DNA from 2 places in the Latilactobacillus fuchuensis genome. Region 1 is predicted to be linked to the other one. Evidence: predicted binding sites of a transcription regulator. Region 1 holds the regulator's gene; the other holds the start of a gene.
What was found. The regulator HrcA, encoded in region 1, represses chaperone genes, less so after heat shock. The targets are predictions, from matches to a motif close to TTAGCACTCNNNNNNNNNGAGTGCTAA.
Positions count from the first base shown of each region.

Region 2: the regulator HrcA is predicted to act here: its motif matches at 8,998-9,024, upstream of LFUMFP_RS09470 (Hsp20/alpha crystallin family protein).

Region 1 covers NZ_LT984417.1:256,691-271,932, forward strand. The annotation lists gene infB (translation initiation factor IF-2) at 1-25, shown strand, start outside; gene rbfA (30S ribosome-binding factor RbfA) at 48-404, shown strand; gene truB (tRNA pseudouridine(55) synthase TruB) at 491-1,408, shown strand; gene ribF (riboflavin biosynthesis protein RibF) at 1,427-2,374, shown strand; gene hemW (radical SAM family heme chaperone HemW) at 2,379-3,518, shown strand; gene hrcA (heat-inducible transcriptional repressor HrcA) at 3,853-4,911, shown strand; gene grpE (nucleotide exchange factor GrpE) at 4,926-5,504, shown strand; gene dnaK (molecular chaperone DnaK) at 5,540-7,387, shown strand; gene dnaJ (molecular chaperone DnaJ) at 7,510-8,667, shown strand; gene LFUMFP_RS01205 (APC family permease) at 8,766-10,163, opposite strand; gene LFUMFP_RS01210 (Cof-type HAD-IIB family hydrolase) at 10,537-11,310, opposite strand; gene LFUMFP_RS01215 (winged helix-turn-helix domain-containing protein) at 11,472-12,206, shown strand; gene LFUMFP_RS01220 (ATP-binding protein) at 12,206-13,639, shown strand; gene LFUMFP_RS01225 (hypothetical protein) at 13,719-13,970, shown strand; gene LFUMFP_RS01230 (biotin--[acetyl-CoA-carboxylase] ligase) at 14,243-15,007, shown strand; gene LFUMFP_RS01235 (biotin transporter BioY) at 15,001-15,242, shown strand, end outside.
Region 2 covers NZ_LT984417.1:1,974,982-1,990,223, forward strand. The annotation lists gene thiM (hydroxyethylthiazole kinase) at 1-575, shown strand, start outside; gene thiD (bifunctional hydroxymethylpyrimidine kinase/phosphomethylpyrimidine kinase) at 577-1,389, shown strand; gene thiE (thiamine phosphate synthase) at 1,382-2,047, shown strand; gene LFUMFP_RS09440 (cytosine permease) at 2,044-3,216, shown strand; gene LFUMFP_RS09445 (sugar O-acetyltransferase) at 3,182-3,817, opposite strand; gene LFUMFP_RS09450 (M13 family metallopeptidase) at 3,886-5,781, opposite strand; gene LFUMFP_RS09455 (ABC transporter permease) at 5,855-7,096, opposite strand; gene LFUMFP_RS09460 (ABC transporter ATP-binding protein) at 7,089-7,985, opposite strand; gene LFUMFP_RS09465 (YiaA/YiaB family inner membrane protein) at 8,166-8,432, shown strand; gene LFUMFP_RS09470 (Hsp20/alpha crystallin family protein) at 8,489-8,929, opposite strand; gene LFUMFP_RS09475 (D-alanine--D-alanine ligase family protein) at 9,123-10,175, shown strand; gene arsC (arsenate reductase (thioredoxin)) at 10,229-10,648, opposite strand; gene LFUMFP_RS09485 (helix-turn-helix domain-containing protein) at 10,732-10,929, opposite strand; gene LFUMFP_RS09490 (helix-turn-helix domain-containing protein) at 11,103-11,351, shown strand; gene LFUMFP_RS09495 (AI-2E family transporter) at 11,392-12,432, opposite strand; gene LFUMFP_RS09500 (SAM-dependent methyltransferase) at 12,603-13,790, shown strand; gene LFUMFP_RS09505 (P8 family protein) at 13,845-14,060, opposite strand; gene LFUMFP_RS09510 (hypothetical protein) at 14,143-14,868, opposite strand.

The DNA.
Region 1 (15,242 bases):
GATGGAAGAAGTTCCTGTTAAATAATTAATTTACGGGAGGATCAGCTATGAAACATCGTGTCGGACGTGTTGAACAAGAAATTCAACGTGAAGTGAACGATATTCTCTTAAAAAGAGTACGGGATCCACGTGTTGAAGGGGTTACGATTACAGATATTAATCTAACCGGTGATTTACAACATGTTAAAATTTATTACAGTATTTTATCTAACTTAGCCAGTGATGCTGAAAAAGCACAATCTGGTTTGGATAAAGCCAAAGGATTGATTCGGATGGAATTAGGGCAACGGATTAAGTTGTACAAGATTCCTGAAATCACCTTTGAACAAGATAATTCAGTGCGTTATGGTGAACATATCGATGAATTATTGCGTAAATTGCATCAAGACGAAGCACAACGTTAATCTGTGCTAAAAAGGGCGGTCCGATAATAGGGGCCGCCCTTTTTATATGCTATAATGAAACAGTTAATTCACTAAAGGAGACTATTATGGACGGCATTTTACCATTATATAAAGAACGTGGCATGACCAGCAGTGATTGTGTCTTTAAAGTTCGACGCATTTTACACACTAAGAAAGTGGGCCATTCTGGCACACTGGATCCCAACGTGGACGGTGTTTTACCGATTTGTATCGGACAAGCCACTAAAGTGGTCGATCAATTGGTTCATTCCGGCAAGATTTATACCGGTGAAATCACGATTGGTCTTTCGACGACGACCGAAGATTTAGACGGTGAGATTGTCGAAGAAGTCAAAATGACTGAACCATTATCAAAAGAAACGATTGAAACGACGCTCGCTAGTTTCTTAGGCGATTCGATTCAAATTCCACCGATGTTTTCGGCGGTGAAAGTCAATGGCCGTCGACTCTACGATTATGCGCGCGCCGGTGAAACAGTTGAACGGCCCCAACGATCAATCACAATTTCTCAATTTGATTTAGACGGTGAAATCACGTTTGATGAAGCGACTGGTCATCAGAAGTTTCGCTTCGTCGTGGGTTGTTCGAAAGGGACTTATATTCGGACGCTCGCGGTTGATTTCGGCCGGAAGTTAGGATTACCAGCAGTTATGTCCGACTTGACGCGTTTAAAGAGTGGTGGGATTCAAATCGGAGATTGTGTGACGCTCGCGCAACTAACGGAGAAAATGGAAGCCAATCAATTAGCCGACGTGTTAATTCCGTTGGACCACGTTTTTGCTAATGTTGAACAAGTCGTGCTAGATGACGATCAATGGGCCAAAGTGCTCAACGGCGTTTTCTTAACGTTTGAAAATCAGACCGTTGACCAATTAGCATTGACTTATCAAGGGCACATTAAAGCCATCTATCAATTGGACGCTGGGCAAGCCCACGTTTATCGACCATTTAAAATGTATTTACAAAATCAAGGTACTCATTAAAAAAATCAGGTGAAAAACATGCAAGTCATTGAATTAGTTCATCCCTATGCACCCACTCAAATTAAGCCAACACCAGTGGTTTTAGCGTTAGGTTTTTTTGATGGGGTTCATCGTGCGCACCAAGCCGTGATTGAAACGGCGCAAAAAGTGGCACGCAAAAAAAAGATGCCTTTAGCGGTCATGACGTTTAATATTCATCCCGCGATTGTCTACCGTCACGTGAACGAAGCGAGTTTTCGTTATTTATCGACGACTGAACGCAAGCAAGAATTGATGGCGGACTTAGGCGTTGATATTTTGTACGTCGTGCATTTTAATCCAGCTTTCGCGAAGCTTGCACCCCAAGCGTTTGTCGATCAATACTTGGTTGCCTTACACGCTGATACGGTGGTTGCTGGTTTTGATTATACGTATGGGCAAAGAGCAGTTGCGAATATGCAGACGCTCGCGTCATTCGCACAAGACCGTTTCGAAATTGTAACGGTCGCTGAACATGATTATCAAGGCACTAAAATTGGCTCCACCTTAATTCGTGAAGAACTCGATCGCGGTCAGATTGATGCCGCTAACCAATTATTAGGGTATATTTACCGAACAACTGGCGAGGTTGTGCATGGTGAAGCGCGTGGGCGTGAACTCGGCTTTCCAACGGCCAATATTGCCGCAACCCAGCCCGAACGGTTACCTGGGATTGGAATTTATGCGGTGCGAATGTTTGTCCGTGATCAATGGTATCTGGGGATGGCTTCGATTGGCCGCAACGTGACGTTCCATGATGATAACCCGGTCACGGTTGAAATTAACTTGCTCGATTTTAACGGCGACATCTATGATGAAACGGTTAAAGTCGAATGGCACCACTATTTGCGTGGCGAAGTGAAGTTTGAATCGGCCGCACAATTAATTGAACAGCTCCATCAAGATAAAGCTGATACACGAGCGTATTTTAAAGAATTAGAGGGGTAATTAAATGGCGGGTGCTTATATCCATATCCCATTTTGTGAACATATTTGTTATTATTGTGATTTCAACAAGGTTTTTATTGAGGGCCAACCGGTCGATGATTATGTCGACATGTTAATCCGTGAATTCCAACTAGTCATGGCGGAACATCCTGATGAACCCATTGAAACGATTTACGTGGGTGGTGGGACACCAACGACGCTCTCACCAGCGCAACTGCAACGGCTATTAGATGGTATTCATCAATATTTACCATTTAAAGGTGGCGAATTCACCTTTGAAGCCAATCCCAACGATTTACAAGACACCGCGAAGTTGCAGGTTCTTAAGGACAACGGCGTTAATCGTTTAAGTATTGGGGTCCAATCGTTTAATGATCAAATACTGAAAAAGATTGGGCGGATTCATCGCAGTGCGGATGTTTATCGCGCAATTGATAATGCACGGCAAGTCGGTTTTGAGAATATCAGTATTGATCTGATTTTTAGATTGCCTGATCAAAGTGAAGAAGATTTTATGGATAGTCTAACCAAAGCGTTGGCGCTTGATTTGCCGCACTATTCAACCTATTCGTTAATTCTGGAACGCAAAACGATATTCTATAATTTAATGCGCCAAGGTAAGTTACGTTTACCATCGCAAGACGTTGAAGCGCATATGTATCAAGCGGCGATTGATAGTTTCCAAAAGGCGGGTTTAGAACAATATGAAATCAGTAATTTTGCCAAACCCGGTTATCAATCAGCCCATAATTTAACGTATTGGCGCAATGAAAAGTATTTCGGTTTTGGGGCGGGTGCTTTTGGTTATCTAGGTAAAGATCGCTACCATAACTTCGGCCCAATTCAACAGTATCTGGAACCATTACACGACAATAAAGTGCCCGTGATTGAACGTCACGTTTTACCGTTAACCGAACAGATGGAAGAGGAATTATTCTTAGGATTGCGAACGATGCAAGGCGTGTCGATCCAACGGTTTCAAGAAAAATTCAAAATGCCACTCCAAGCCGTTTACGGTGATACCGTCGCCACGCAGATTGCGAAAGGTTATTTAAAACAAGAAGGCGACTGGTTACGCCTAACGGAATCCGGCAAGTTCTTAGGCAACGAAGTCTTCCAAGAATTTCTGTTAGACGAATACTAAGTGCCGCCACTCACGGGTTGGCTTTGTAGTTAACCGGAAAAGGCTAGTTCGGGAAGCACGTTAAGGAAAATAAGTGCTGGTTCGAACTGCTCAGATTTTGAACATTAACCGAAGCTACATGTAAGAAAGGCTGTTCAACCAAATCATTTTGGTTGAACAGCCTCTTTGTTTGGCATCGCTCTGACTGGAGACTGGTCGCATATCAGTCTCGAGACCGATTTTGCTGAAAATGGTAAAAAAAACGGTCCGATTCTTGACTTTATTTGACGTTCTTGCTATATTAATACTTGTAATTAGCACTCGTAATAATCAAGTGCTAAAAAGAGGTGATAACATGCTGACCGAAAGACAATTAATGATTCTTAAAGAAATTATTCGTCTTTTTACCGAGAGTGGTCAGCCGGTGGGTTCTAAAAAGTTAATGGCAGAATTACCAATGCACGTCAGTTCGGCAACGATTCGGAATGACATGGCTGATTTGGAGAGTGTCGGGTTGATTGAAAAAACCCATTCTTCTTCCGGTCGAGTGCCTTCGATGAAGGGGTATCGTTATTATCTAGATCACCTGATTCAACCGGCAACGCTCAATCCAATTGATGTCGCGACGGTGCAACAATCGTTTGGTCATCGTTATCATAAGATTGATGAAATTGTGTCCCAATCAGCGAATATTTTATCCAACCTAACCAGCTACACGGCGATTACGTTAGGCCCGGAAGTCGCTGAGATTCGTTTAACCGGTTTTCGATTGGTACCGCTCAGTAATCACCAGGTGATGGCGATTATTGTCACGAGTGCCGGGACGGTTGATAATCAAGTCTTCTCGATTTCGCAACATATTTCGGGAGACGAGCTTGAAAAGGCGATTCGGATTATCAACGAACATCTGGTCGGTCTACCGTTAACGGTGGTCAGTCAGAAGTTGAAGACGGAAGTCCCCGCACTGTTAACGCAGTACATGGCTTCCCCAGGTGGTTTCTTGAATATCTTCGATGATGTTTTGAAACAAGCCTCTCAGGAACGGTTATACGTTGGTGGACAGATGAATTTGTTGAACTTCTCGCAGTTTGCGGATGTTGATCAACTGAAGTCAATCTATAATATCATTAATCAATCAGACGATTTAGCGAAGTTGTTGGATTTGTCACCCGGCAGTGCCAACAATCAGGTTCAAGTCCGATTAGGCGATGAGATGACCAATGAGCTCTTGAAGAATTACAGTCTGATGACTGTCAATTACGATGTTGGCGAACATGGTCAAGGTCTGATTGCTTTATTAGGCCCCACTAGCATGCCTTATTCACGGATGATCGGTTTATTAGACGTCTTCCGTGAAGAATTAGCGAGAAAACTAATTGATTATTACGCCGATTTTGACGATAATCAAACTTAAAGGAGTGTGTTTGTTTGACAGAGCAAGACCAATCAGTAGACGAAACTAAGACACCGGTTGAACCAGCGGAACCAACCACTGAAACACCGGAGCAAGTAGTTGAAACTGATAAGACAGAAGCCACTGAAGAAGTTGTGGAAGATCAACCTTTAGTTGACTTACAAAAGAAGTATGACGATTTAGAAGATAGCTATTTACGCTCACAAGCTGAAATTAAAAATATGCACGCCCGCCATCAAAAAGAACAAGCCAGCTTGTTGAAATATGATGGTCAAGCGTTAGCTAAAGATGTTTTACCTGTTTTAGATAATTTAGAACGGGCCTTAGCAACTGAAGCAACTGATGATAATGGTGAACAACTTAAAAAAGGCGTTCAAATGACTTATGATCACATGCTTAACGCGCTAAAAGACCACGGCGTTCAAGAAATTGAGGCCGCGGGCAAAACCTTTGATCCGACCATTCATCAAGCCGTCCAAACGGTAGCTGTTGAAGGAGATCAAAAAGCAGACACAGTCGTTCAAGTTTTCCAAAAAGGTTATTATTTGAAAGACCGTGTTTTACGCCCAGCAATGGTCGTTGTCGCACAATAATTAATTAAAAAATTTAAAAAAAGAGGGAATTAATAATGAGTAAAGTAATTGGTATTGATTTAGGCACAACAAACTCAGCAGTTGCCGTATTAGAAGGCGGCCAACCAAAGATTATTACAAATCCAGAAGGCGCACGGACAACACCATCTGTCGTTTCATTCAAGAATGGTGAAATCCAAGTTGGTGAAGTGGCTAAACGCCAAGCAATCACTAACCCAGACACAATCGCATCAATCAAACGTCATATCGGCGAAGCTGGTTACAAAGTCACAGTTGGCGATAAGACTTATACACCACAAGAAGTTTCAGCAATGATTCTCCAATACATCAAGAAATTCTCTGAAGATTATCTTGGCGAAGAAGTCACTGAAGCCGTTATTACAGTGCCTGCTTACTTCAATGATTCACAACGTCAAGCGACTAAAGATGCTGGTAAGATTGCCGGTCTTGAAGTTAAACGGATTATCAACGAACCAACAGCTTCAGCTTTAGCTTACGGTTTAGACAAGACTGAACAAGAAGAAAAAGTTTTAGTTTATGACCTTGGTGGTGGTACTTTTGATGTTTCCGTCCTTGAATTAGGCGACGGTGTCTTCCAAGTATTATCAACAAATGGTGATACACATTTAGGCGGGGATGATTTCGATGACGCCGTTATTGCTTGGTTAGTTAAAAATTTCAAAGCTGAAAACGGCATTGATTTATCAAAAGACAAGATGGCTATGCAACGTCTAAAGGATGCTGCTGAAAAAGCTAAAAAAGATTTATCTGGTGTCACAAGCACTCAAATCAGCTTGCCATTTATCTCAGCTGGCGATAACGGCCCAATGCATTTGGAAATGACGTTATCACGTGCTGAATTTGATAAATTAACTTCTGACTTAGTTGATCGTACTCGGATTCCTGTTCAAAACGCTTTGAAAGATGCTGGTTTAACAGATAACGATATCGACAAAGTCATCTTAAATGGTGGTTCAACTCGGATTCCTGCTGTTCAAGAAGCCGTTAAGAACTGGACTGGCAAAGAACCAGATCATTCAATCAACCCTGACGAAGCCGTTGCAATCGGTGCTGCTGTTCAAGGCGGGGTTATCTCAGGTGATGTGAAGGATGTCGTATTACTTGACGTAACACCTTTATCATTAGGGATTGAAACAATGGGCGGTGTCTTCACTAAATTAATCGACCGGAATACAACGATTCCTACAAGTAAGGCTCAAACATTCTCAACTGCTGCTGACAATCAACCAGCCGTTGATATCCACGTCTTACAAGGCGAACGTCCAATGGCCGCTGATAACAAGACATTAGGTCGTTTCCAATTGACTGATATTCCTGCTGCACCTCGTGGGATCCCTCAAATCGAAGTTAAATTCGATATTGATAAGAACGGGATTGTCAATGTTTCTGCCAAAGATTTAGGCACTAACAAAGAACAAAAAATCACGATCAAGAGTTCATCAGGTCTTTCAGACGACGAAATCGATCGTATGATGAAAGAAGCCCAAGAAAACGAAGAAGCCGATTCAAAACGTAAAGAAGAAGTTGATTTAAAGAACGATGTTGATCAATTAATCTTCCAAACTGATAAGACAATGAAGGAACTTGAAGGCAAAGTTTCAGATGACGAATTACAAAAAGCAAAAGATGCTAAAGAAGAATTAGTCAAAGCACAACAAGAAAACAATCTTGAAGACATGAAGACGAAACGCGATGCGTTAAGTGAAATTGTTCAAGAATTGACGGTTAAATTGTATCAACAAGCCCAAGAAGCTCAAAAAGCTGAAGGCGGCGCTGAAGGTGCAGATGCAACCGATGCTAAGACTGATGATAGCACTGTCGATGGGGACTTCGAAGAAGTTCACGATGACGATAAGAAATAATGTACTTTAAAAAAGGCCAAAACCTAGTATGGTCTAGGGCTTTGGCTTTTTTTAAGCCAAAAATTATGCTATTCTTGTTAAGGTAGATTTTACGTGAGTAAGTAAATGAATGGAGGCCCACAATGGCTGATAAAAGAGATTATTACGAAGTCCTAGGCATTTCACGCGATGCCTCGGACGCCGATATTAAAAAGGCTTATCGTAGCCTTTCTAAGAAGTATCACCCAGATATCAATAAGGCCCCAGATGCAGAAGCTAAGTTTAAAGAAGTCACTGAGGCTTATGAGGCCTTGAGTGATCCGCAAAAAAGAGCCGCTTATGATCAATACGGTCATGCTGGTATGGATCAAGGTTTTGGCGGCGGTGGCGCCGGTCAAGGCTTTGGTGGATTCGGTGGTGAACAAGGCTTCGGCGGCGGTGGCTTTGAAGACATCTTTAGCCAATTCTTTGGTGGTGGCGGCGGTGGTCGTCAACAACCCAATGCTCCTCGTCAAGGTTCAGATTTACAATACCGGATGGATTTGAAATTCAAAGAAGCGATTTTTGGGAAAGAAACAAAAGTGTCCTATAATCGCGAAGCAGAATGTCATACCTGTCATGGTTCTGGTGCTAAACCTGGAACGAGCGCGGAGACGTGCCATAAATGTCACGGTGCGGGTCAAATTCAAGTTGAACGCCAAACACCACTTGGTCGTATGATGTCACGCGAAACGTGTGATGTCTGCGGTGGGACTGGTAAAGAAATTAAAGAAAAATGTACCACTTGTCGGGGAACTGGTCGTGAAGACGAACGCCATACCGTTAAAGTGACGGTGCCAGCAGGTGTTGAAGATGGTCAACAAATGCGTCTTCAAGGTCAAGGCGAAGCCGGCACGAACGGTGGCCCTTATGGGGACTTGTTCATCGTTTTCCGGGTTGAACCTAGCAAGGAATTCGAACGGGATGGTGCTCAAATTTATGTCGAAGTGCCAATCACGTTTGCACAAGCCGCTTTAGGCGATGAAATTGAAGTCAATACGGTTCATGGTCCAGTTAAACTGAAGATTCCAAGCGGCACGCAAACCCATACGTCCTTTAGATTACGGGGCAAAGGGGTGCCTAAGTTACACGGTAACGGCAATGGCGATCAAAATGTGACCGTTAAAGTCGTGACACCGGATAACTTAAATGCGAAACAACGTGATGCGCTTAAAGCGTTCGCAGTTGCGAGTGGCGATTCCGTTAATCCGCAAGACAGTAATTTGTTTGATAAGATTTTAAATAAGAAACATAAAAAATAAGTCGTGTCAGTCATCGTTTATTAATGAAGGCCAAATTAAAACCCGTTATTATCCAAGAAATCTGGATAATAACGGGTTTTGTTTTGGTTACCAATCGATTAGTGTTTTTGACCTTGTTGACTGTGACGATAACCGTAAGTGAAGTAGATGATTAGGCCAATCACGATCCAGACGGCGAAGACCATCCAAGTCACGGCTTGCAATTGAGTCATCAAGAGGACGCACATGAGACAAGAAACGATTGGTAATACGGGATAGAGTGGGACTTTGAAACCGGTTGGTAATTCTGAATAGAATGGCATTTTGCGTAAGAAAACAATCCCGAGTGAGACCGTTGCAAAGGCGAATAGTGTCCCGATGTTAACCAGTTCGGTAATTTTATCGAGTGGGACGACCATCGCGATCACGCTGGTAATCACGGCAAAAATCCAAGTGTTGGCAACTGGAACGTGGGTTTTCGGACTGACTTTTGCAAAAATGGCGGGTAATAGACCATCCCGACTAATTGCAAAGATTAATCGGCTGCCACCGTAAGACATGACCAGTAGAACGGTGGTCATACCAGCCACGGCGCCTAAAGCCACGACACCGGCAATCCAATTTTGGTGCATGAATTGAAGGGCGAACGCAACCGGATCACCGACGTTCAGTTTCGTGTAATGGACGACACCGACTAAGACGGCTGCCACGGCAGCATATAACAGTGACGCAATTCCTAATGACGCGATAATCCCAATCGGCATATTCCGTTGGGGATTGATGACTTCTTCAGAGGCCGTTGAAACGGCGTCAAAGCCAATGTAAGCATAGAAAGCGAACGCAGCCCCTGATAGGACGCCAGCGCCACCATAGGGCAGGAATGGTCGATAATTAGCGGGTTTGATATAAAAGACGGCGACCCCGATGAAAATGGCAATCACGATAATTTTAACCCCAACCATGATGGTATTGATGCGAGTTGATTCTTGGAGTCCGTTTGACAGTAAGAAACCAATGATTAAAATAATTAAACCAGCGACTAGATTGATACTCACTGGTTGGCCTGGTGTCCAAGCCGTTGAAATCATTTTAGGGAGATGAATGCCAAAACCGGCAATTAAATTTTGGAAATAAGCGGACCAACTCACCGCAACAGAGGCGACCGCGAAGAGGTATTCAGAAATGAGCGCCCAACCGAGTAACCATGCGATCAGTTCGCCAAAAACGGTGTAGGCGTATGTATAGGCGCTACCAGCGAGCGGAATCGTTGACGCAAATTCGGAATAACAAAGAGCGGCCAGTGAACAGACGACTGCGGCTAACAGGTAAGAAAGCATCGCACCGGGGCCGGCGTATTTAGCGGCGACAATTCCGGGTGTGATAAAAATCCCAGCCCCGACAACGGCACCAACCCCCATGGCAGTTAGGCCGAAAGCGGTCAAATGACGTTCCAACGGACTGTTTTTGAATTGTTCTGGATTAATCTGTTTCTTAGTGAATAACGAATGATTTCCCATAGCAAACTCCTTATGAAAATGATTAAATTTTAATTAGTTAATTTTAATCGTTTTAGGGGTTAATTGTCAAGCTTAATTTTCAGAAAATTATAAAAATAGTGGTAGTATGCAGCCATAACGTGCTTTCCAGCCAACTTCTTCCGTCTAGCTACGAATCGCAAGTTATGACTAACCCCAGTCGTAACTCACAATTCTAGGCTATACTCAGAAGCTGATCGGCTGGATTTAGCACTTCGATTATAACGTGCTTCTCAAGTAGCCTTTTCCGGTTAACTACAAAATCAGCGTTATGATTCAGAGTACAAATCATAACGCTGATTTTTAGGTTAATGCTCAGTTGCTACCCGCAACTCAACACACTTACTTGGTTATTTTAAATTAAATTCCAATGGCGGAGGCCTTCGATAATGCCGCCTTCGGTATTTTTGCTGGTGATGTATTGGGCTTGAGCTTTTGCCGCTTCAATACCGTTGCCCATCGCAGTTGGGTGATCAACGTAGGCGAGCATTGGGATGTCGTTGGGGCCATCACCAAAGGCATAGGTTGGAATGCCGGCTAAACCTTGTGATTCGATTAAGCGTTGAATACCGGTTTGTTTCGAACCACCGAATTCGACAGTATCAATTGAATAAGGCCCGTTGCGGTAGAAGGTTAAGTCTTGGTTTAACGGATTGGTGTAAGCTAAATCGTTTTGTTTGGTGAGGATCAATAACATGTAGATTGGATTATTTAAATAGTAGTCAGCGTCAACCGTTGGAACTGGCGCATTGACGAAATCGTAAGCTTCTTGCGTCGTGGTTGTGACGTTGGTAATCCGAATCTCTTTTTCATCGTAAAAAGCAATTGCTTCATCAGCAGCCTTAGCCGTCGCAACGGTTTGTTGAATCACATCAGTCGGAATCGTCCCTTGATAGATGGGTTGCCCTTCAAATTGGATGTAGCTCCCGTTTAACGTAATGAAAGAATCAATGCCGGTTTTCGCTAAGGCGTCTTTGATTTCAATTGGTGAACGGCCCGTTGAGATAATCGGTAAATACTGATTTGCACGCAATTGGCGAACCGCGATTGCGACGGCTTCGTCAACTGTCGATTGTTCGTTGTAAAGTGTGCCATCTAAATCAAAAAATACAAGTCCTTTATAAGTCAAAATAAATAGCCTCCTAATGTAATGGGTATCTAAATATGCTAGCATGCTTATCAGAGGGATGCAAACTGGAATCGGCAATTCTTAAAATTTATGGACTATTTTGTGAAGATTATTAATTATACGGTATAATATAGTTATAACTTGAAAGAGAAGGAATTCAAATGAAAATATTAATGGTTGAGGATAATAAATCCGTATCAGAAATGATGAGCATGTTCTTCTTAAAGGAACAATGGGATGCTCATTTTGCATACGATGGTAACGAAGCCGTTGAACAGTTTAGTGCTGATCCAATGAGTTGGGATATCATTACGTTAGATTTGAATTTACCGGGTCTTGATGGCATGCAAGTCGCTCAAAAGATTCGCCAACTGTCTAAAACGGTGCCGATTATTATGTTGACGGCGCGCGATTCGGAAAGTGATCAAGTCTTAGGCCTCGAATTAGGTGCCGATGATTACGTCACCAAGCCGTTCAGTCCGATTACGTTAATTGCGCGGGTTAAGGCGTTGCACCGTCGCGCCGAATTGGTCGAAGAACAGATTGAAGCTGATGAACAGGTTGAAGAAGCTGCTAACAGTGATTATGATGTTCAAACCGATCACTTTAAGATGAGTTCTAAAACGCGTGAAGCGTATCTGTTTGATGAACCCGTCTTAGATTTAACGCCGAAAGAATTTGATTTATTAAAAACACTCGCTAAAAATCCGCGGCAGGTCTTTTCCCGCGAACAACTCCTAGAATTGGTTTGGGACTATCAATATTTTGGTGATGAACGGACAGTCGATGCCCACATCAAAAAACTTCGCCAAAAAATTGAAAAGGTTGGTCCCCAAGTCATCCAAACCGTCTGGGGCGTTGGTTACAAATTTGATGATTCTGAAGTGAAACGTTAATGAAATTAATTTATCAATGGATGCTGGCCTTTTTTGGGGTGATTATGACGACCATTGTGATTGTTGGGATTGCTTTTACGCAATATTCAACGAAAACGGCCTACAATAACACTTGGGACCAACTGGAAGGGTACGCATCGGTCATTGAACGTGAAGCCTTTAAACAGGGGTCACAAGCAACTTTGTCGAAGCAATTTATTGATGACGGACGCGCGATTTTGTCGCAACAACACGTCAGCTTTAATTTCTTCAATGCCCAAAATGAAATGGTTTATCCGACACCGGACGCCAATGTTTCGGTCAAGAAAAAGTATTGGAAACACCTTAAGAACGGACAAGTCCAACGTTTAAGTATGAGTAGTGATGCCCGTCAATTTAATACGACCCAGGAACAACTGGTGGTCTTTAAACCGGTTTTCTACAATAATAAGTTGATTTACGTGATTGGGGTCGCGTCCTCATTACAGAATGTCAAATCTAGTCTAGTGACGATGCGTAAAAATCTATTGATTGCCTTTTTACTGTCAACCATCGGTGGGATTTTACTCAGTTATATTCTGGCTCGTTATCAAATTTCACGAATTAATCGGTTGCGGAACGCGACTCATTTGGTTGCTGAAGGGGACTTTGACGTCCAAATTGAAAATCCGGGTAAGGACGAATTAGATGATTTAGCCACTGATTTTAATGAAATGGTGCAATCGTTGAATGAATCCGAAGTCGAGATTAAGCGCCAAGAAGATCGACGTCGTCAGTTTATGGCCGACGCCGCCCATGAAATGCGGACGCCGTTAACGACGGTCAAGGGCTTATTGGAAGGATTGCAATATGACGCGATTCCTGAAGAAATGCGTGAGAAGAGTATTACGTTGATGCAAAATGAAACCAACCGTTTAATTCGCTTAGTCAATGAAAATTTAGATTATGAAAAGATTCGCACCAACCAAATTAAATTGAATCAACAACGCTTTGATGCAGTGGATGCTTTGCAGAATATTCAGGAACAATTACAGAAAAAAGCCGCTGAATCAGGCGATGCGTTAGTGATTGACGCGCCTGAAAAAGTGCCAATCTACGCGGATTATGACCGCTTTGTGCAAGTCATGTTTAACATCATTCAAAATGCGATTCAGTTTACAACGGATGGTCAGATTACCATTACGGCGAAAGAAGGTTTCCACGAAACCATCCTAACCGTTAGTGATACCGGGATTGGCATGACAGATGAACAATTAAAGAATATTTGGGAACGTTACTACAAGGCCGATCCTTCCCGCAAAAATACGAAATACGGGGAATCCGGTTTAGGGTTAGCGATTGTTCACCAACTCGTCCAACTGCATAAAGGGACGATTGAGGTTCAAAGCCAGCCAGATCAAGGGACGACGTTTACGTTAACTTTTCCAGATGAAATGATTGAAGAAGAACAATAAAAAGCCAATGTCAATTCCTGAGAATGGTTTAAGTATGCTATCCTAAAAGTAAACGATGACTCATTTGAGGGGGATAATCATGGCTAATGATGATTTAAAATTAGATCAAAAAGAATTCGCAAAGATGATTGCTAGTTCACATCAAGTTTCGGACGAACTCGATCCAGAAACCATTGTCAAACGTAAATTGACCATTTATTTAACGGCCTATTATTTAGCCGAAAAGTTTAATGACTTGCAAGCACAATCATTAAATGGTGAAAAGCCGAGTAATCAAGACTATCAACAGCTGTTAAAACAATTACAAGAAACTAAATTTGGTGATTGGTGAACATCTATTCAAGCATCCAACTGATAAACCAGTTGGGTGTTTTTTGTTGGATTGCAAAAACAAGCCATGACAGAACTCAATTGATGAGTTTTGGCGCGCGTCGAAGCATAATATTCAGTTAATATCAGAATGCTAAGACCTATAGTCTCTTTTTTGTAAGCCAACAAAAAAGTGTTCTTTTGACGTCTTTTTTGGTTCAAGCGATTGAAAATGACGGTGAGTCTTAGTATGCTTAGCACTAACAATGCGTTTTAGACGAGGAGGATTCCAAAATGACGGTCGATTATTTAATAGAAGATGCTATTCGCCAATCACTAACTTTGTTTCAGGAAATCACCATTAAGTCGGTGGTTGATTCGACGAATCAAATCGCAAAAGAAAGCTTGCAGCAGGAACAATCAACGCCTAGCGTGATTATTGCCGACCAACAGACAGCGGGCTACGGGCGCTTAACGCGCACGTTTTATTCGCCTTCAGAGACGGGGATCTATATGAGTATTGCGCTACCAATGACGTTAGATGAGGAAACAACGTTATTGACCCCCATGAGTGCCGTGGCCGTCAATCGGGCAATCAAAAAAGTTTGTCAGATTGATACTCAGATTAAATGGGTCAATGATCTTTATTATCAAGGCAAAAAAGTCGTTGGTATATTAGCAGAATCAATCATTAACCGGGGTGTCGTGATTGGAATTGGAATCAATTTTAAGGCTGATTCGCAATTACAGAGGACTGTTCAAAAGGCGGGCGCTTTGTTACCTGATGATAGGTTAGTGACGCGCAATCAGTTGATTAATCAAATCTTAATTGAATTTGAACGGCTATTACCAATTTATCAGCAGAAACAATTCATGGATGAATACCGGCAGCATTCATTATTATTGAATAAAAACGTCATTTTACGCTTGAATGAACAGACGACTATTGAGGGTCGAGTAGCAGGCATTAGTGATAAGGGCGAGTTAATTTTATTAAAAGCCAATCAGCAGTTACAAAGGTTTAATGCTGGTGAGATTGAGCGGGTGTTAGCATGGTAAATCATAAACGATTAGTGGGCCTGATTATCAGCGCACAAATGGCCGTCCTATTGGCGATTAGTGCGCAATTAACGATTCCAATCGCATTTGTGCCATTGACGTTGCAAACATTGATGGTTGGGATTATTGCAACGTTGCTACCGTTTAAGTTATCAGGTATTAGTATCGCAATTTACCAATTTCTAGGGTTAGTGGGATTCCCAGTCTTTTCCGGTGGGCAGACGGGGATTGCGGT
Region 2 (15,242 bases), 1.7 Mb from region 1:
TGCTGCAAGCCGCGTATCAAATGCACAAACCGGTTGTCTTAGACCCGGTCGCCGTCGGTTCCTTAACGTATCGTCAAGGGGTGATCGATCAACTACTCACTTTAGGCACCCCCGATATTATTCGCGGAAATGCCGGTGAGATTGCCTATTTTGCTGGAATTGACTGGCAAGCTAACGGGATTGATGCCGGTAGTGGTCAAGCCGACATCGTTGATTTAGCACAACAAGCCGCTCGTAAACTGAACACTACGATTCTATTAACGGGTCCAACAGACGTGGTCACCGATGGCACGCGTGTTACCCAAATCTTCAACGGGACCCCGCTTTTCCAAACCCACGTCGGCTCTGGTGATATGTTAACCGGCGTTTGCGGTGCGTTCGTCGGCATGCTACCTGACGATCCTTATCAAGCAGCCGTTGCCGCAGCCACCACTTTTGCCGTCACGGGTCAATTAGTCGCTGAAGCGATGCCACAACCGTTACCTGGTAGCTTTTATCCGCAATTATTAGACCGTTTGTTCACGGTGACGACCGAAGAAATCAGTCAAAAAGCCCAATTAAAGGAGTCCAATTAAGATGAACGACTTCCCACAAGCCTTAACGATTGCTGGTTCCGATAGTGGTGGCGGTGCTGGCATGCAAGCTGACATTAAAACGATGCAGGAACGCCACGTTTTTGCCACCAACGTGGTCGTCGCGATTACCGCTCAAAATACACTCGGGGTGCAAGACAGTTTCCCGTTACCCCTTGAATTGATTACTAAACAATTTGAATCGTTGGCAGCCGACTTCCACATTAAAGCCTGTAAAACCGGTATGTTAGCCGATGCCGCACACGTGGCGGCTGTAGCCGAAAATTTACGGCGCTTTGACTTTGGCCCGCTGACGTTAGACCCCGTCATGATTGCTAAGGGTGGGGCCGCACTTTTAACCGAGGATGCAATCACGACTTTACGCAACGAATTATTGCCCCTCGCAACCGTCCTGACGCCCAACTTACCCGAAGCCGAAGTCTTGATTGGTCAATCCGTTAAAACGCCAGCTGAGTTCAAGTTAGCCGCTCAAATCTTACAAAAAATGGGCGCGCAAAACATCATCATCAAAGGTGGCCACCAAACGGCGGAACAACAAGCCAACGATTATATTTTATACGCGGATGGCAGTGATGAATGGCTGTCGACACCCCGGATTGAAACGGTCCGAACGCACGGGACCGGTGATACGATTTCAGCTTGCATCACGGCGGAACTTGCCAAAGGCACGCCCTTAAAACAAGCGATTCGGATTAGTAAAGCCTATATTCAAGCGGCAATTGCCAATCCGATTGCCGTCGGTCACGGCCATGGTCCGACCAATCACTGGGCGTATCGGGAGGTTGAACATGACTAATATTTCCCCGGAAATACTCCAAACCTATTTAGTGACTGGCACCCAGGATACCGGCGTCGCCCAATTCTTACCGACATTAGAAGCGGCACTTAACGCTGGCATTACTTGTTTTCAATTCCGCGAAAAAGGTCCGAATAGTCTGCAATCAGCAGCTGAGATTGAACATTATGCCCGCCAAGCTCAGCAACTTTGTCGGACTTACCAAGTCCCTTTTTTCATTGATGATCGATTAGAACTGGCCTTAACACTCCAAGCTGACGGCTTGCATGTAGGTCAATCCGATCAACCGTGGGCTAAAATCGAAACCGCCAAACGCCACGGTTTAATCACCGGTTTATCTTGTCATAGCGCCGCCGAAATCATAGTCTGTCATCAACAACCGATTTTAGATTATTTAGGCATTGGCCCCATTTTCCCCACCCATTCTAAATCTGACGCGCAATCACCACTTGGCTTACAACAATTAGGCGATTTTGTCTCCCTCAGCGAACGACCCGTCGTTGCAATCGGTGGCATTTCACTACAAAATATTGCCAATGTCGCCCAAACCGGCGTTGCTGGAGCCGCCGTCATTTCGGTGATTACCCAGAGTTCAGATATTGCTCAAACCGTTCAAGCGTTAAAACAACCGTGGCACACTGGCGAGGCTTCATTATGAAAATCAATCGTAATCAATTTTTACTATGGTTTGGTGCCGCGATTTCGATTGCCGAAATCATCACCGGCACCTTAATCGCACCGTTAGGCTTGTTCAAAGGTAGTTTAGCGATTATTATCGGCCATTTAATTGGTGCCTTTTTATTGTTACTGCCAGCAAGCTTCATCGGGGGCCAACGTCAACAAAATGCGATTGAACTAACCCGGCCCGTCTATGGCGCTACTGGCGTTTTATTATTTTCCATTCTAAATGTCGTTCAATTGATTGGCTGGACCGGTGTAATGATTGCTAACGCCGTCCAATCATTGCAACAATTAAAGCTACTAAAAACGAGTTATTTGCTTGACCTCTTAATTATTGCCGGCCTGATCATTGGTTGGTTAGCCCTCAAAACCCAGGTGTTTTTCCGATTAAATAACCTAATCGTTCTTCTATTAGTGGTCGCTTGCGCCGGACTTTTTTGGCAACTAGGTGTCCTCCCCCACAACCCACAACAACTTGTTACGCAACACATTAGCTTTGGCGCCGCCGTTGAACTCAGTATTGCGATGGCACTATCGTGGTTACCGTTGATTGCCGATTATACGCAACATTCAAAAAAGCCCCTAACACTCTCTTTATGGAGTACTAGCGGCTACTTTTTCGGCAGTCTAGGCATGTTTTTCTTAGGTTTTTTAACTGTAATTTTAACCGGATATACCGATTTCAATCAATTTCTAGCGGCCACCCATTACGGTGTAATCGTGCTGTTCATCATTCTTTTTTCCACCATTACAACCACCTTTTTGGACGCTTATTCCGCCGGTATCAATCTTAAAAATATATTCCCAAATTGGCGACTCACCCCCAACACACTCGGGATTGGCGTCACATTACTTGGACTAGGCTTAGCAAGTAGTACCCAGTTATTTAAATATGAGCTATTCCTCAGTTTAATCAGCGCCACTTTCACGCCACTGTACACAGTCGTTTTCTTCAATCTACTTTATCGTCGATTGCCAAAATGGCTTAATTTCAGCTGTTGGCTAATGGGGACCGTTGGCTACTACGGGTTACAACGCTTTGATTTTCCGTTGGGCACCACGACACTATTGATGCTCTGTATCATCGGTGCGCTTTTTGTAAGCAGTTATGTTACTCGGACGATTCATCAGTCGGCTCAGCCGTAGCAGCGAAATACGCCGCTTTTTCTTGGGCCCAGTAAGCGTGATCGTCTGATGTAATCGGACGGAGCACCCGACACGGATTACCAACCGCAATCACATTATCCGGAATGTCTTTCGTGACGATTGAACCGGAACCAATGACCACGTTACTGCCGATCGTGACCCCCGGATTAACCACTGTGTTGCCACCAATCCAGACGTCATCCCCAATCGTAATTTCGTGTCCGTATTCTAAATCATCGCGTCGTTCTTGCGCCGTAATCGGATGACCGGCCGTATACAAACTAACCCGCGGGCCGAAGAAAACATGATTGCCGATTGTGACAGGTGCCACATCGATAATGATGCAATCATAGTTCATATAAACATGTTCGCCAATCGTTGTTTGACAGCCGTAATCCGTCCGAAAAGGCGGTTCAATGTATAAATCTGCGCCGCTTTTAGCGAATAATTCCTGCGTCAATTCCCGGCGATAGGTCTGCTGTTCTTCAGTCGTTTGGTTAAACAACCGGGTCAACACCCGAGCGCGCTTCATATCGGCGCGTAGTTGGTCATCATTGGCCCGATACAGTTGGCCATTAATCATACGTTCTTTTTCAGTCATCTTATTTCCTCCAGTCTCCTAAAAAAGGGTGCCACATCAATTTAATTTGACGTGGCACCCTTTTTATCTTACCAAATCGCAACACGTTGTTCTGGTGCTAAATACATCCCATCAGTCGGTTGAATTTCAAAGGTCGTATAAAAATCAGCCAAGTTTTGGACTTGGACATTGGCACGCAAAGCGTTTGGCGCATGGACGTCAACATTCAACAACAATTGTTGATATTGAACCGTCGCTTTCATCCGCCAAATCGTCGCCCAATTAGTAAAGAAGGCTGCTAAATCGACATCGTCTGCGGATTTCGCCGCCTCTAGCGCACAACTCAAGCCACCGGCATCGGCGATGTTTTCCGAAACCGTTAACTTGCCGTTGACCGCGTTGCCAGCCAATTGGCGACCGTCAAATTGGTCAATCATAGTCTGCGCCAACGCCTTAAAATGGTCTAAATCACTGGTTTGCCACCAATTATTTAAATTACCATATTCATCAAATTGCGCACCGTTATTATCAAACGCGTGTGAAATTTCATGGGCAATCACGGCCCCAATCCCACCGTAATTCGCACTACTACTTTGTGCCAAACTATAAAATGGCGCTTGTAGAATTGCTGCGGGGAAAACAATCACATTTTTAGAAGGTGAATAATAGGCGTTGACCGTGGCCGCACCCATTTCCCATTTAGCGCGATCGACGGGTTCCGTCAATTGGGCAAAATTCTCAGTTTCAACGGTCCGAATAAAGTCGGCCGTATTTTCAAATAGCGTCCCACCATCAACAGCCGGTACCGTTCTTAATTTTGCAAAAATTGGAGCGATTTTCTCAGGATAGCCCACATGAATCCCTAAATGATTGAGTTTAACAATCGCTTTTTCGCGCGTTTCTGCGCTTAACCAATCGTTATTTTCGAGACGTTTCTGATACACACCAATCATCTTTTTAACCATTTGTTCGACATCTTTTTTGGCCGATTCACCAAAATAACGCCGACCATAATAGTCGCCGACCACTTGGTTAAACATCCCTAGTGCCAAATAATACGCACTCTTGGCTTGCGGACGGGCTTCTTTACTCCCAGACAAAGCGCGGCTATAAATCGAACTAATCTGACGCATTTCTTCATTCAAATAGCCACTCCAACCGCGAACCGTCATCACTAATAACCAGGCTTTAAAATCGGCAAAGTTCGCCGTTGTCACCAATTGAGTTAATTGGTCAAAATAGGCGGGTTCCGTCACGATAATTTGCGTCGGTTGTTTAGGCAATACTTTTTGGAATAGTGTTTTAAACTCAAGTGTTGTTTGTTGCGTCAAAAACGGTGCTAAATCACGCGGATTGTAAAGTTTCGTATAATCGGCTGCTTCTTCGGCACTTTTGACGTAAGGCGCTAGTGAGCGATCGAAGACTAAAGCCTGTTTAACGGTCTTAGTCGCATCAATTGGCGCTAAACCAATTTTCTGCAGGAGTTGGACCATCATATCCGTAAAGACGGCTAATAGTTGGTCAGCACTCTCATTGCCTGCTTCATAATACGTTTTATCCGGTAAAATTAAATCCGCGGCTTCAATGTATAACGCATTTTGTTGGGTTTGTTTCATATCTGGATCAACCGATAAATTAAACGGTGTTGGTAACCCCGATAAGACCCAGTCCGCCAAACCTTGATTATAATCGGCTAAATTGCTCAACGATTGCACGCGAGCGACTAACGGTAAAATCGGGTTGACGCCTAGTTGATCACGGGTTTTAAAATCGGCCGCTAAGGCGTAATAATCCATAAAGGCTTGTAATAAAGGTTGATCAACTGGTTTCAATGTTTCAAAATCTTGCATTAACTGATCGTCGATTTCATCGACTAACGCGACAAAACCACCCGTCGCTGGTTTATCGGCCGGAATCTTAGCTTGCGTCAGCCACTCAGCATTCACGGCACCATAGAAATCATCTTGCATCCGTATCTTCGTCATAAAAGAACCTCCTCAAACAGAATCTATCCCTAGTCTACCATTAAGTTTGTCTTCTAAGCCACCAGAACGGTCCTTATTTCTGTTCCGCTTTCAATAACGTAAACGAGCGCATAAACGACTTCAGCACCCCGCTATCCGAATAAACCAATACATTCATCCGGTAAATAATCAGCGCTAGGTAGGTCAGCCCGACTAAGGCGACAATCGCTAACCCTAAACCCAGACCAGCGGCCATTGCGCTGATATCGCCATTCGCGAAACGAACCGGTAACATGATTTGTGAGAATAACGGCACATAACTTAGGATTTTTAGGATTGGAATATCCGCGTGTGACATCAACACAAAGCCGCCCATGTAGCTGAGGGTGCCCATAATAATCAACGGCGAAATTGCTTGTTGAACTTGATCCATCCGTGAAACCACCGAACCGAGCATGGCTGCAATAATGGTATAGAGTAGGACCCCGACCACTAAAAAGGCAATCGCATACCAAATCGGTGGCGTCCAAATGACGGCCGTCACTTGTTTTAAGATACTCCTCAACGCGACTTGCTGTTTTAAAAATTGATAACCGACCAGACCAATTACCAGATAGACACCGATTTGGGTTAAAACCAGCGCCAAAATCGCGCCAACCTTCGCAAAAAATTGGGTCGTTGCGGAGACACTCGATAGAATGATTTCCATAATGCGCGAGCCTTTTTCGGTCGCTATTTCCTGGGCAATTATCCCCGCATAATTGACGATGAAGACAAACATTAAGACTGTAATCCCTAATGAAATCATTTGAGTGACATCTTGATTCTGACTCTGAGCTATTTTTTGTTGACCGTCCTCAACCGAAACAGTGACCGTTTTCACCGTAGTCGGCGTCATCAACTGCTTGATTTGGGCAGTGGGTACATTGGCCGCTTCTGCCAATGTGACTAACTGTAATTGATTGATTTGATTCTGCAACGTACTGGGATCAAAATCATGGCTCGCTTGTTGTTGATAATAAGTTATTTGGGCCTGTTGATTGACCGTTAAGTAGCCATCGATTTGTTCTTTTTCTAACGCCTGTTTAGCTTGTTTAACCGTCGTAATCGCTGGTTTAACTGTATAGTCGGTCCCTTTAAGTTGCCGAATCGCCGCACTTTCAGGCGCTTGGCCGACTACCGCAATTTTAGCCGCAGTTTGTGACTGATCAATGATTTTCCCAATCCCAAACACCACGCCTAACAACAAAACAGGCATTAAAATCATCGTTAAATAGGCCGGACTTTTAATATTCTTCATAAAAACCTGTTTGAAGATCACCTTAAATTTAGTCATTGGTTTCCGCCACCTTTATTCTGAAGATTTCATCTAAACTAGGGGCCTGTTGACTAAATTCTGGAATATAACCGGCCTTAGTCGCTAGCTCAAAGATTTGTGGACCGACCGCTTCATCGGTTAGTGTGATTTCAAGTTGTTGGCCATGCGGTGTTACACGTGAAACGCCGGGTAATGCTTCGAGCGTCGTCTGCGTCAGTGGCGATTCCAAAAACAACTTCGTCCGGCCAAATTGTTGCCGAATCTCATCGACCGTTCCGGCGAGCGCAATCTGGCCTTGACGGAGCATCACAATCCGATCACTAATTTTAGCGACGTTAGTCATATCATGACTCGAAAAAATAATCGCAGCGCCTTTAGCTTTCAACCATTCAATGCCGTCTTCCAATAAACCGGCGTTGACCGGATCGAGACCACTAAACGGTTCGTCTAAAATGATTAGGGCTGGTTCATGAATTAAAGTCGCAATCAACTGCACTTTTTGTTGATTGCCTTTTGATAGATCTTTAATTTTATCGGTCCGTTTGCCCTTAACGGCAAACCGCGCCAACCAGTCATCAATCCGCGGTTTAACGTCGGCTGCCTTGCGGCCCCGCAATTGCGCAAAATATAAAATTTGTTCTTCAACCGTCATCTTTGGGTACAAGCCACGTTCTTCAGGTAAATAACCCAATTGATCGTAATCGCGACTAGTGAACGCGTGGCCTTTCCACAAAATTGTCCCTTGATCGGGTGTCATAAAATTCAAAATCATCCTGAAAGTCGTCGTTTTACCGGCCCCATTTTGACCGATTAACCCTAGAATTTCACCCGGTTGAACCGTAAATGAAACGTCATCGACCGCCTTCATCGCCCCAAAACTTTTTGATAAATGTGAAAGTGTCAGCACTGTCCCTACCCCCTAATATCTTAATCACATTAACTATACAATATTTCCCGGGAAAATCACACCCTTATCAACCGTTAATCGTTGTTGTCAAAGACCTTATACATCATTTAATGTCGATTGACAGTAATGAGTTGCTTTGCTAATTTACTGAGTGGTATTAACTTTAATTTGGAGGATTTTATGAATAACATTAAGAAGAAGGCCTATCGTAATACACCCGCTTTTGTTTTATTAGCTTGGGGATCATTTTTATTTTTCGCTTGTCTAATTTTAATCGGGCTTTACACCCTAAAAGAACCGCTAATGGTCAAAGGTTATTATTTAATGGGCGCTGTTGGACTCATTTCGTCATCATTTACGTTATCCAAAGTCGTCCGTGATAATCAAGAAGATGAAGAACGGTACAACCAAATGTTTCGCGCTCAAGATACTGACGATCAGCATTAAAAAAAAGACGGGTTTATGCCAAATTACTGGCATAAACTCGTCTTTTATTTAATTAACTATTGAATTTCAATTCGATTAGCCGCGGTTGCTTGTTCAGCTTGCTTTGGCAATTCTAAGTTTAAAACACCATTGTCGTATTTCGCACTAATCTTGGTGCGATCAACTGCTGGTAAATAGAACTGCCGACTGAAACGGCCGTAATGCCGTTCACTTTGGACGACATTGCCATCCGCATCACTATGATCATCAAAACTATCCCGTTTCGCACTAATCTTCAACGTCTCATTTTGATAATCGATATGAATATCTTTCTTCTCTAACCCCGGTAAATCAACAGTCAATTGGTAAGCTTGATCTGTTTCTTTGACGTCGGTCTGCATCATGTTGTCAGTTTCAGGCGACATTGCAAAGAATTGTTTACCAAAGTTCTTGAAAAAGTCATCCCCAACTAAACTATCTAGCCAATCTTGACGACGATCCATTAATTCGTTTGCCATCTCTAAAACTTCCTTTCTTTATTTGATTACAAGTCTATTATAAGGCGTATTTCTGAAAATTCAAGAAATTAGCACTCTTGGCGTAAGAGTGCTAATTTTGCGTTTTTTTGTGCCCATCCAACTCATTTTGATACCCCACTAATCGCATGTATGCTATACTTAAGGTTCCAAAAATATTCGGAGGTAGACTCATATGAAAATTGTTGTTTTAGCGGGCGGTCGCAGTACTGAACGCAACGTTTCACTAACGTCAGGCCATAAAATTACGCACGCATTACAAACGAAAGGCCACGATGTTGCTTTTGTCGATCTTTTCTTAGGTGACGATTTGCAAGCCGTTGATTCAATCGACGATTTGTATTCATCAGATCCCATCGAAAAGGACTATGACATCAGCGATGCCGTCTTAACGGACGACGACATCAACAAGTTACGCACGGATGGCACGACGCAATTGTTCGGCCCCAATGTCTTAGAAATTTGTAAAACTGCTGATATCGTTTTTCTCGCATTGCATGGTGGCGATGGTGAAGATGGTAAGGTTCAAGCGGTCCTCAATCTCTTTGGTATTCCTTATACCGGTAGCGATACATTAGCCGCTGGTGTCACAATGGACAAAAAAGTTTCAAAAGAAATTTTACTTTATAATCAAATTCCAACGGCCCGTTTCGTAGCCGCTTACCGGAACCAAGCGATTCCAGCGGTCCCATTTGAATACCCCGTTGTCGTTAAACCTAGTAACGGTGGGTCAAGTGTCGGCACCCACATCGTCCACAATGAAGGCGAATTAAAACCAGCCGTTGAAGATGCACTCCGTTTTGACACGACTGCTTTAATTGAAGAATTCATTAAAGGTCGCGAATTCTCATTGGGCGTCATTAATGGCCAACCATTACCCGCCATCGAAATCGTCGTTAACGACGGTTGGTACGACTTTGAACATAAATTCGTGACAGGTAACACAACACAATTCATCACACCACCGAACGATTTACCGGATGATGTCCACGATGCGATGAAACAAATGGCGCTAGATGCGATGCAAGCACTTGGCCTCACAAATTACGCACGGATTGATTTCTTCTGGAGTCCTGAAAATGGGTTGTTCGTCATCGAAGGTAACACGTTACCTGGTATGACCCCCTTATCATTAATTCCGCAAGAAGCCGAAGTTGTTGGGATTAGTTACCCCGACCTCTGCGAAATGATCGTTAACGGTAAATTAGAATTATTGAAAAATAAATAAGTGCTTTTGAGTTGCTATCACTCAAAAGCACGTTAGCAAACAAAAAGGCGACCTTATTGGCCGTCTTTTTGTTTGCTTAAATGACTGATTGCTGTTTCAATTTGATCGCGCACACTTCTAAATTGGTTTAATTTAGCCTCATCATCCCCGTCAAAAGCGGCTGGATCCGGCAACGGCCAATGAATCCGTTGAATATGAGGGGGCGTCATCGGACACTTATCCCGCGCATCGCCGCATAACGTCACGACTAAATCACAACTTTGTAAATAATCATTGTCGATTAACTGCGATTGCTGAGTTGAAATATCGATGTCTTTTTCGGCCATTACTTGAACAGCAATCGGGTTTAAACCGTGCGTTTCAATTCCGGCACTCGCCACTTGCCAATCAGGCCCTAGTAAGGTTTTACCAAACCCTTCCGCCATCTGGCTCCGACAGGAATTACCAGTACATAAAAAATAAATTTGGGGCATCTTAACGACCTCATTTCAATTTAGATTGGATAATCATTATACAACACAAAAGGCCAATCCGAATTGCGAATTGACCTTTTTGCTTATTTATCAAAAAAAACTGAGATTGGAATATCAAGTTCATCATGTAACGACTGAATTTCTTTCACCGTAAACGGAATCTTACCACGAATCTTCCGATTAGCTGTCGTTAACGTCTTCCCTAGCACATCGGCGACGACTTGTTGTTTTAAATCATGACTCTTCAAATAACCTGATAAAACAAATAACTTCTCTGCCAAAGTTGGCACCCCCAGAAGAATACTAATGCATTTTGTTCCACATTAGGAATGTTACGTCATCTCCATAAACTTGTCAATTCGACTTTTTATAGGAAAATGATAACTTTTTGACGTATTTTGTCATATAATTAATGTTATCTAATTATTTTTAATTCTAGAAGAAGGTGAATTTAATGTTTGGCCAATTATTACACGACAAACGGCTTGCGCTAAACTTAACGATGCAACAACTCGCCGACCATTTAACCGCAAACTATCAGATTAAAGTCAGCAGCTCGATGATTTATCGCTGGGAAAAAGGCGCCGCTCCAGCATTAAAAACACTCTTTATCGTGGCGACCGAACTACACATCGACTTGAATCAACTGGCAACCACCGTCGCGGATAGCCATCGCCAATCAGCACCCAAAAAAATCGGTTAAACGCAAGCATAAGCAGCGTTTAACCGATTTTTAATTGTTACTATTCAACTTTAATGTCAGTCGGTTGGTTTTGCTTGCCAATCGTTTTAACCCCTAGAATATCTAAGAAGAACGTAAATATTGGAATTCCGACGATTAAGCCCCACGTCCCTAAGAACCGTTCAGCCGCAAACAAGATCACAAACGTGAAGAAGATTGGTAATTGAGTCTTACTCGACATAAACCGTGGATTCAAGACGTAAGTTTCCAACGTGTGAATCGCGACAATCATCATTAAGATATACGCGACAAATTGAATCCCACCGACTGAAAAGGCGATGATACACAGCGGTACACACGAAATAATCACACCGGCGACCGGAATCATCGACAATAAGAAGATCATAATCGCCAAACTTGGCACATTCGGCATTTTCATAATGGTTAACGTGATTGTTGTCAGAACCGTATTGACCACCGCAATGAAGAGTTGCGCTTCAATTACAACGCCAAACGTGTTGACGAATTTTTTAGCGAAATAATAAATATCTTGGAAGAACCAACCGTAAGTACTCTTCAAAAAGAGTTGACCGAATTGACTCAGTTGGTTCAATTCAATCGTGTAGAAGAAACTTAAGATGAATGATAGGACAATCGTCACACCCATCGTCCCAATGCCGGTGATGTAATTGACAATCGTCGTCACACCATTTTTCAACTGTTCGGTTAAATTGAATTGTTTCATGTAATCACTGATGATTTGCATGAACTTATTCGCATCAAACGACGGACTTTGGTAGAACTTATAGACACTCTCACCCAGTTTAATCGTTTGTTTCGCAATTTGGGGCACATAAATCGTGACGGCCAAGTAAACTAAAAAAATAATTAAGATGTAGAGCGGTACGACCACCGCTGCCGATGGTATTTTGATATAAGTTTGAATTTTACGCACTAATTGCGTCACTAAAAACGTAAAGATAAAGGTTAATAAAATAATATTCATCATTGGTCGCGCCACGTAGATTAACCCGATCAGAATTAATAAGACGGTGGTTTTTCGCAACTGTTGATTCGCGATAAATTTTTGATATAAAGTCACACACTTTCCTCCTATGCCCAATTACATACTCAATCCATCTATTCTACAACACTTTTGTGGTTTTGAGTATTTAAAGCTACGGTACCTAACGACTTTTACTTACATTATTTATTAAATAGTCGTATACTTGTTTGGTATTTTAAATTTTTAAACTAGAAAGGATTTTCGGCATGTTAGAAAAAACTTTTTATAAGAAACTACTACAACACTCCTTTACTTTCCCAATTATCGTTAACTATTGGGACGGTACAACTGAAACATATGGTTCTGGGGAGCCTGAAATAGCAATTACTTTTAAAAAAGCAATTCCCATCAAACAATTATCAAGCAACGCTTCACTCGCACTCGGTGAGGCCTATATGGCTGGTGAACTGGAGGTTACTGGGAAGAATGCTGCACCTTTACAAGAATTGATGACAGCGGCTTACAATAGCGCTGACAGCTTTATGCGTAATCGCAACTATATTCACTTCTTACCTAAACAATCCCATTCAGAAAAAGCCAGCAAGAAAGATATCCAAAGTCATTATGATTTAGGCAATGATTTCTACCAACTATGGCTCGATCAAAGCATGACTTATTCATGTGCCTATTTTGAAAATAAGAATGATAGTTTGGAAACTGCGCAACTGAATAAGGTTCACCATATTTTGCGTAAACTCAATCCACAACCCGGTCGGACATTTTTAGATATCGGTTGCGGTTGGGGCACGCTGATGTTAACGGCGGCTAAGGAATACCATCTAAGAGTCGTTGGTATTACGTTGAGCCAAGAACAATACGATTTTATCGCTAAACGCATTGTTGATGAAGGCCTTAGCGATGTCGCTGAAGTCCAATTGATCGATTATCGTGAATTAAAACACGCCCCATTCGATTACATTACCAGTGTTGGGATGTTCGAACACGTCGGCCAAGAAAATCTCGGCGAATATTTCCAAGACGTCGCTGATTACCTAACTGACGACGGTGTCGCTTTAATCCACGGCATTACCCGCCAACAAGGTGGCGCTAAAAACGCCTGGATCAATAAGTACATCTTCCCCGGTGGTTACGTCCCCGGTTTAGTTGAGAATACGCAACACATGATCAACGCCGGTCTCCAAATCGCTGATATGGAACCTTTACGACGCCATTACCAAAAGACACTTGAAATCTGGGATGCGAATTTTAATGCACACCGCACTGAAATCCAAGCACAGACCAGTCTTGAGTTCGTCCGTATGTGGGATCTCTACTTACAGGCTTGTGCCGCTTCTTTTGAATCTGGGAACATTGATGTCATTCAATTCCTCGTTTCAAAAGGCGCTAGTGCCCGTGATTTACCAATGACCCGTGATTATATCTATAACGTTTAATGCTTATAAAAAGAGCTCGCTGATTATCAGCGGGCTCTTTTTGATTAATCTCTATTATTTTAATTCAGCTTCTGCTTTCGCACGAACGTCAGCGTCGCTCATATCTAAGTATGGTTTCATAATTGCTGCCGTCTGGTCAGTATTGCGGCCATTTGATTCCATATAGTGATCCCACAAAGCATCTCTTACGATTGTCTTGTCGTCACTCCAATCAAATACCTCAGACATTTTCATATCTAAAACTAATGTCTTTTCTACGTCTACTGCCATTTTAAAGGCCTCCCTTTTTTATATTACAAGTTCTATTTTAGTCCTCTTTCACAAAAGTGGCCTAAATAACGCCTTATTATTTTTAAAGGAATTGATTAATGAGCTTTAAAACAAACTGACCGATTACCAAAACGATGGCTAGATGCACACACAACTGATCAATAATCACGAGATAAAACGCATCAATCCGCGTACGGGTGCGCAATAAGCTCGCGATGATTGCCATGTTTAAAATCAGGTAATTGATGAACCACAAGACCCCGATTAAAATCAGTGCGTTTAACCCGGCAAACCACGCGATGATTAACGCGATCAACGCTACCGGCAAACTAATGCCGCTATAGGTTGCAACTTCCGCGACATAGCGGTTAATGGTCGTCTTCTGTCGGCCACCAAATCGTTTTAATAAATAGCCAATCCCTAACAAGCCCGCAACGACGACTAATTGGTAAAGCCAAAAACGTAAGTTGAGTGGTAATAAAGCGGTTGGCTGCCGTAAAACAATGTACGACGTTGAAATACCGGCAATTGCTTCAGTCTGTTGTGCCCAATCTGCCACTAATAGGCTGATAGTCGCCATATTGATTAGTAATAGGGTTCCAATCGTAATCCACCCGAATCGCCCGCTAGCCCACTGCCAATTCGTTTTAAAGGGGTGTTGCCAACTGCTTTTTATATATTGATAATAAGCTGAACGTGTTATTTTATTTTTAGGCGTGTCTGTGATTAAATCACGTTGATGTCCACAACCAGGACACTGGCGTAATTTAGAACCATATTTAATATGGCACTGTGTGCATTCAATCATCCCGCTACCTCCTTGGAATCTGTTTTATATTCTAAACTAGTCAGTTTCGATTGTCGACTACTAGGATCAAATCGGCTCGGCCGTCCGTACTTTTGGGTATGATACAAATCAAATTTGAACCCTTGATCGAACCTATCCCCCTAAAAAACGGCTATTTTATAACATTCTATGACAAGTCATACTCACAAAAACACCGATTATTCTATATGTCAGCCTTTCCGTACCTTTGGGTATCATACAGATGTGCTTATTAAATAAATGAATACAAAAAAAGGTCAAACCTTTCGGTTCAACCTTTTTGCTTTGCGTGGCAACGTCCTATCCTCGCAGGTAGTTTCCCACCAACTACTATCGGCGCTAAGAAGCTTAACTTC